Regions from separate parts of the Bacillus sp. T3 genome, predicted to be linked through region 1. Evidence: riboswitches for the same ligand, from Rfam matches in the RefSeq annotation. Region 1 holds a riboswitch; the other holds the start of a gene.
What was found. Region 1 has a riboswitch for FMN ahead of ribE (riboflavin synthase). Riboswitches for the same ligand answer to the same signal wherever they lie in the genome.
Positions count from the first base shown of each region.

Region 2: linked by a shared signal. The riboswitch ahead of RGF10_RS15375 (ECF transporter S component) and the one ahead of ribE (riboflavin synthase) in region 1 are both predicted to bind FMN.

Region 1 is NZ_CP137761.1:1,896,400-1,899,824, forward strand. Features, by position in the region: gene RGF10_RS09885 (EcsC family protein) at 1-575, opposite strand, end outside; gene RGF10_RS09890 (aspartyl-phosphate phosphatase Spo0E family protein) at 742-918, opposite strand; FMN riboswitch at 1,145-1,326, shown strand; gene ribE (riboflavin synthase) at 1,497-2,150, shown strand; gene RGF10_RS09900 (bifunctional 3,4-dihydroxy-2-butanone-4-phosphate synthase/GTP cyclohydrolase II) at 2,168-3,361, shown strand; gene ribE (6,7-dimethyl-8-ribityllumazine synthase) at 3,378-3,425, shown strand, end outside.
Region 2 is NZ_CP137761.1:2,984,690-2,988,114, forward strand. Features, by position in the region: gene uvsE (UV DNA damage repair endonuclease UvsE) at 1-687, opposite strand, end outside; gene RGF10_RS15375 (ECF transporter S component) at 892-1,470, opposite strand; FMN riboswitch at 1,639-1,773, opposite strand; gene RGF10_RS15380 (HD-GYP domain-containing protein) at 2,059-3,000, shown strand; gene RGF10_RS15385 (SIMPL domain-containing protein) at 2,990-3,425, opposite strand, start outside.

The sequences.
Region 1 (3,425 bases):
AATAAAGCCAATTGCTTTAAGATCGCCTGTTTTCCCACGATATCTGATGAAACGAATTGTAAACATTTCAAGATGAAAATGCGCTCTTTTTCTTCAGTCGGATCATAACCGTAACAGATTGCCATATCCTGAAGTGTTTTTAGTTGAAGGCCAAGTAACAGAGGAATATCTAAAGAAAGGGTAAATACTCCTCCAATTCCTGTGCTTGCCCCCTGGACTGTTGCTATTTTTTTTCGGCTTTTCATCAGCTTTTGAGCGGCTTTATCCATTTCTGAAAGCGGTAAAGATGCAATGTCTGCAAATTGCTTCACTTGCGGAAGGTGTGCATAGTAGGTCTTCCCCTTTTCAGTTGAGCTTAAGTAGCGTCCACCACTTTGAATGTATTGTCCAAGTTCATCTATTGTTTGAGCCATCTTTTCTTGCAAAAAGGCAGGGGTCCATCGATCCAAGAGCTTAAATGGCAAACGACCGAGTTTTTCCCAAAACCAAAGATCGCTCTGGTTTTTTTCCCATGCTTCACATTTAATTAATTCAGCTTTTAAATAATCATTCGTTTCAATCAATATCGTATTCATTCCTTTTCTGATTAATGGATAAGTAAATCGGTGTTTGTTGGTAATTCATATACGTCATAATCAAAAAAAGGTTTCACGCACTTGTTAAAAGCAACAAAAAAAGCCTGTTTAATACCAAAACAGGCTTAAAAATGTTGGTCGATCTTAGTATTCAACGAACAACTCATTACGGTTCGAAAAGAAAGGCGTTTGCTTGATAATTTGCAATATATTGATCAAGTTTTTGGCTAATTTCGACTGTTTTATCACTAGATAGTCCTTCTTTGAGGCCGACACGAATCATTTCTTCTCGAAGGGATTCAATCAATTCCAATAGTTCCAAATTCTTTTCTGTGATTTGCATAAATATCAAGCATCGTCTCCCTTTAATGTCCTCTTTTTGCCAATTTAACATTTTTTTAGGAGGTGGCGCTGTGATAAAAAACACATTAAAACAAATATTTATCGACAAAATCAAATTATTATTATGAATTGTATTATTTTTTCGTTATATCATTGCAGGATAGGAGTTATTAGGGTAATATGTCAATAATAGTTGAATATTTGTTGATCATAACCAAGTTGGATATGGTCGCCTTCGGGGTCGGGTGAAATTCCCAACCGGCGGTAATGAGGATAACCTCTAGCCCGTGACCCGATTTGAAAGTTTGGGATCGGTGCAGTATTAAACTGCGCGATTCGAATATTTGAAATCGGTGGATTTGGTGAGATTCCAAAGCCGACAGTACAGTCTGGATGGGAGAAGGCATGGTAGCGTAAAAAAATGTAATTTTTGACGCTTATTTGAGTATGTGTTTTGACCCCATGCATTTATTTGTATGGGGTTTTTATTTTTGCTTTTTGTACAAATAATAAGCGTATATAAAACAAGTGACCCTGAAAAATCAACCAATACATGATGAGGAACAAAGGGGGGATTATATGTTTACAGGAATAATTGAAGAAATCGGTACCATGCAAAACATACATAAACAAGGCTCTACATTAATCTTAACGATTCAAGCGCAAAAAATACTATCCGATGTTCATCTTGGTGACAGTATTGCTGTGAATGGGGTTTGTTTGACTGTTACTAATTTTACTAAAACTAGCTTTTCTGTAGATGTTATGCCGGAAACTTTTAACTCTACTTCACTAGCTGGGTTAAAATCAGGATCGAAGGTAAACCTGGAACGAGCAATGGCGGCTAACGGTAGGTTTGGCGGACATTTCGTTTCTGGTCATATTGATGGTACAGGAACAATCTCTTCAATCAAGGCTGAAGAAAATGCCGTTTATATTGAAATCAACATTCCAAAACACGGCACTCAATATTGTTTGCCAAAAGGATCGATTGCGGTTGATGGCACATCACTTACCATTTTTTATGTTAAAGAGCAGTCTGTTACGATCTCGTTAATTCCTCATACAAGAGGAGAAACCATCTTAGGTGCTAAACGGGTTGGAGACATTGTTAATATCGAGTTTGATTTATTAGGAAAGTATGTTCGTTCGATTGCCGAGAAAAAAGCAGAAACCAGTCATACACCAACAGGTATTACGGCAGATTTTCTAAAACAAACTGGTTTTCTGTAAAAATGGAGGAGAAAAACATGTTCCATTCAATTGAAGAAGCATTAGAGGATTTGAAAAATGGGAAAATGGTTATTGTTTGTGATGATGAAGACAGGGAAAATGAAGGGGACTTCATAATGTTAGCCGAATTTGCTACACCTGAAGCAGTAAATTTTATGGCTAAAGAAGGGCGCGGACTTATTTGTGCTCCTATAACGGAGGATTTGGCGCAAAAGCTAGAATTACGACCAATGACCGAAGTCAATACTGATACAAATGGTACGGCCTTCACGGTAAGCATCGATCATATTAAAACAACAACAGGTATTAGTGCATTTGAACGGTCTGATACCATCATGAGCCTTCTTGATGAAACAGCTTCACCTGCTGATTTTAAAAGACCTGGGTCATATCTTTCCATTAATCGCAAAAAATGGCGGCGTTCTAAGACGGGCTGGACATACGGAGGCGGCTATAGATTTGGCACGACTAGCTGGGGAAAACATGCCGGGGTCATTTGCGAAATAATGAACGAGGATGGTTCAATGGCAAGAGTGCCTGAACTAAAGGAAATCTCGAAGCGTTTTGACCTAAAGCTGATTACCATTCAAGCATTAATTGAATATAGACTCATTCATGATTCACTAGTGAAGCGCGAAGCAGATATCGATCTTCCAACAGAATACGGCCATTTCCGGGCAGTCGGTTATTCAAGTATTGCGGATGGGAATGAACACATCGCCTTAGTTAAGGGTGAAATTAATGAGGAGAATCCAACGCTTGTTCGTGTGCATTCTGAATGTTTAACAGGTGATGTGTTTGGTTCATGTCGTTGTGACTGCGGACCTCAGCTACAAGCTGCATTAAAGCATATCGAAGCAAATGGTAACGGCATCCTTCTTTATATGCGTCAGGAAGGCCGAGGAATTGGGCTAATGAACAAGCTTAAAGCCTACAAATTACAAGAAGAGGGCTATGATACTGTTGAAGCGAATCATAAGCTTGGCTTTAAGGATGACCTTCGTGATTACGGGGTTGGAGCTCAAATTTTACGAGATTTAGGAGTGCGGAAAATGCACTTATTAACCAATAATCCAAGGAAAATCGCTGGCCTTAAAGGCTATGGTTTAGAGATTCTTGAAAGGGTTCCGATTGAGATGCCTGCAAAAGAAGAAAACAAACATTATTTGCAAACGAAGCAACAAAAGCTAGGGCATTTATTAAAATTATAATAGGGGAGATACGAAAATGAAAAAAGTGATTGAAGGAAATTTAATTGGTACTGGATTACGAGTT
Region 2 (3,425 bases), 1.1 Mb from region 1:
CTCTAGCAAAATGTCGAGACCTACATCCCCTTTATTCGCCATATGATGATGGAAATCAAGGACCATTCTCACCCCTTCCCGCTCACAAGCAAGTAGCGTTTCCTCGACATTATAGGTTTTATCATCATTTTCTAGTGTGGTGACCTTTTTTATTTGGTTGGGAAGGCGTTGAATATTTTGATGAAAACGCCCAATCGTTTCATTCTTATCACCATAAGCACCACCGATATGGATATTCAGGACTCCTTGCTCATTTACCCCCATAGCCTCAAGCATTCTGTAATGAAATTCCATATCTTTAATTGCATTTATCGTAACGTCTTCACGTGGACTAGTGAACAGCGTAAACTGATTGGGGTGAAAGCTCGGACGGATGTTAAATCTGTTAATTAGTTCCCCGATTTCCGACCATTGTGCTTTAAAAGGGGAAACAAAATCCCACATCACCTCAGGATGTGTAGCTAACGGAACAAGTGAGCTTGAGAAGCGGTACAACTCAATTTCATGAGCAATATTATAATGAAGAATTCTTTTTGTATGCTGTAAATTTTCTGCAGTGACAGCTAAAAGCTTTTCGGTTCTCTCATCCTTGGAAAGTGCAGAATACCGAGCAAAGGTTAAAGACTTTGACGGACTTGCATCCCACAAACCTAATGCATTTGCCACATATCCAAATCGAATTTTCATTGTATTCTTCCCTCTCAAGTAAAAGTAATGCTAGCTTCTATATCCTTTTCCAACACAGTCAGGTTTGATACATCTAATTTCTCCCTAATGAAACATGGCAAAATCTAATAAAGGTTGGCGCAAGCACCATTCATACATATTTCCTTTACATAAGAAAAGCCCTAGTTCTTTCATTGAACTAGAGCTTTGCTTTATTTATCCTCATTATTTAAATGCAACACTCTGCTTATTCAGCCATGCTCCCATTTTCGTGAACATAAGCATAAACAGAACAGACATCGCAACCCCTTTAATAAAATTAAACGGCAGGATACCAGCTACTATATACTGACGGATTTCTGCCCCATTCATTGCTGGCATATTTAAGAAATAAGTGTATGCCGGTAAAATGACGAGATAGTTCAGAACACTCATAACTACGGCCATAATGCTTGTTCCAAGAACAAGTGCTAAAGTCATGCCTTTTTTTGATTTAAGTTTTGTATAAACATAATAAGTCGGTAAAATATATAAAATCCCAGCAAGGAAGTTAGCAATGTGTCCTACCGGAACCCCTGTTTCACTGCCTTTAATAAAATAGTCAAGAATGTTTTTCATTAATTCAATTAGTACGCCAGCCATTGGTCCAAGGATAATTGCACCAATTAGAGCTGGAATATCACTGAAGTCAATTTTTAAAAACGCTGGAAATGGTGGTACAGGGAAATTCAAAAACATCAAAATGTACGAGATACTGCTTAGCATGGCAATTGAAACTAACGCTCTTACTTTGTTCTTTTTCATTCTTCTTTCTCCTCCATTTTAGGATCCATCATTCCTAGAAGGGAAGATTTAGTTAGCTACCAACCTTTCATTCCATTAAAAAACCCCAAGTTATGATTAACTTGAGGGAGAATGAATTCGAAGGTATACTTAATAAACGTCTAATATTCACCTTAAACGCCACTAAACCTCCATCTTCTCCCATCCAGACTATACTGTCGGCTTTGGAATCTCACCAAATCCTGCCTAAAAAAGGCTCACGGGCTTAGAGAATTTCTTCTCAACACCGTCGGTCGGGAATTACACCCTGCCCCGAAGATAGATACTATTTTTTTTATAAATCAATTATAATCGAATTACATTAGATTGTGAACTAAAATGCAATGTATATTTTTATAAACCCTATAAATTCATATTAATGTAATAATTTCATTCTATTTTTTTCTTTTCATATTATTTCACAGGATTTTTCTAGTCCCGGGTAGAATGTTATAAAAAACACTACATTATTGCTTACTTTCGGATCCTCCACTCCTCCTGCAAATCTATAAAACTCCCTTTTATCTAATCATTCCATTTAGAAAAATAGCTCAAAATGAGGTGTTATATTTGGAAAGGAAAGCTTACTTTACCTTAGAAAATTCCCTATTCTATCGGAGTCTTTTCTTTAATTTCTTAATCACCGTACCTATTCTTACATTGTGGTCAGCTGAATTTAATTTTATGTATATCTTGATTGTTATTTTTTTCGGGATTGGTTTTTCAACTAAATCAACATGGTTCAAGGTCATTATTAGTTCCACTATTGCATGCTTTAGAGCCTTTTCTAGTGGAGGCTTCGATCATCCAACAGCCTTTTTCGCCCTTCTGCTTATTTATACCTTCGTTACCTTCCTTTCCGCAGCAGTTACCAATCAATACATTATCCAAAAAAGAAATGAAACGGAACTTATCATGACCCTTTCAAAGCTACTCGATTCAAGGGACAAATATACAGCTAATCATTCAGAGAATGTTGCTAGCTATTCTTTAAAAATCGCAAAAAAAATGGGCCTATCAAAATATCAATGTAAAGCGATTTATATCGGTGGCTTGTTGCACGATACAGGAAAAATTGGGGTCCCTGAATCGGTACTGATAAAGCCAGCAAAACTAACAGCAAATGAATACGAAATCATTAAAACCCACCCTGTTATTGGATATGAAACATTAAAGCCGATTTCCTTTATCCGTGAGTTAGGGGTTTTAGAAATGATTTTATACCACCATGAACGATTTGATGGCAAAGGTTACCCTTTTGGATTAAAAGGGGAAGAGATTCCCCTCCCTGCTCGAATCATGGCCATTGCCGATTCATTTGATGCAATGACTTCTAGTCGTGTGTATCGAGATGGTTTGGGAATTGACTACGCCTTAACTGAAATAGAAATAAATAAAGGCAAGCAATTTGATCCAGAAATTGCGGAGGTTTTTTTAAGGATAATGAACCAAGAGAAATATTCCCTTGGTCAGGAAGTCATTCAATCAGCCAAAAAAATCATTAAGTTTTAGTATAGTATTTGAATTCAGCTTTAACATTGGCTACAATCCTAAACTCACCTTTTTGAATGGGCGGTACTCCCGCTTCAGCTGTAGCAGCTAATTTATATGAAAATACTGGGAAAATCCGGTCCTGTGGTTCGGGTTCTTCAACGATTTTGATTGGAGTTTTATTCAAGTTCGTCCCAATGGTAGTAGAAATCGTTACCGCTTTTTCAATTGCATCATGCAAAGCTCTTTTCAATGCTTCTCGATAATACCCTTCTGGGTTTGATACAAAAAACTGGACATTCCCGCCTCTGTTCGCCCCAGCTTTTAATGCTTGATCATAAACCAATCCAACCTTTGCAATATCCTTTACCGTAACCTCCAATTGATGTTCAACCTGATAAGCCCTTAGCACTGATTTTCCATCAATATAATCATATTGTGGTTGA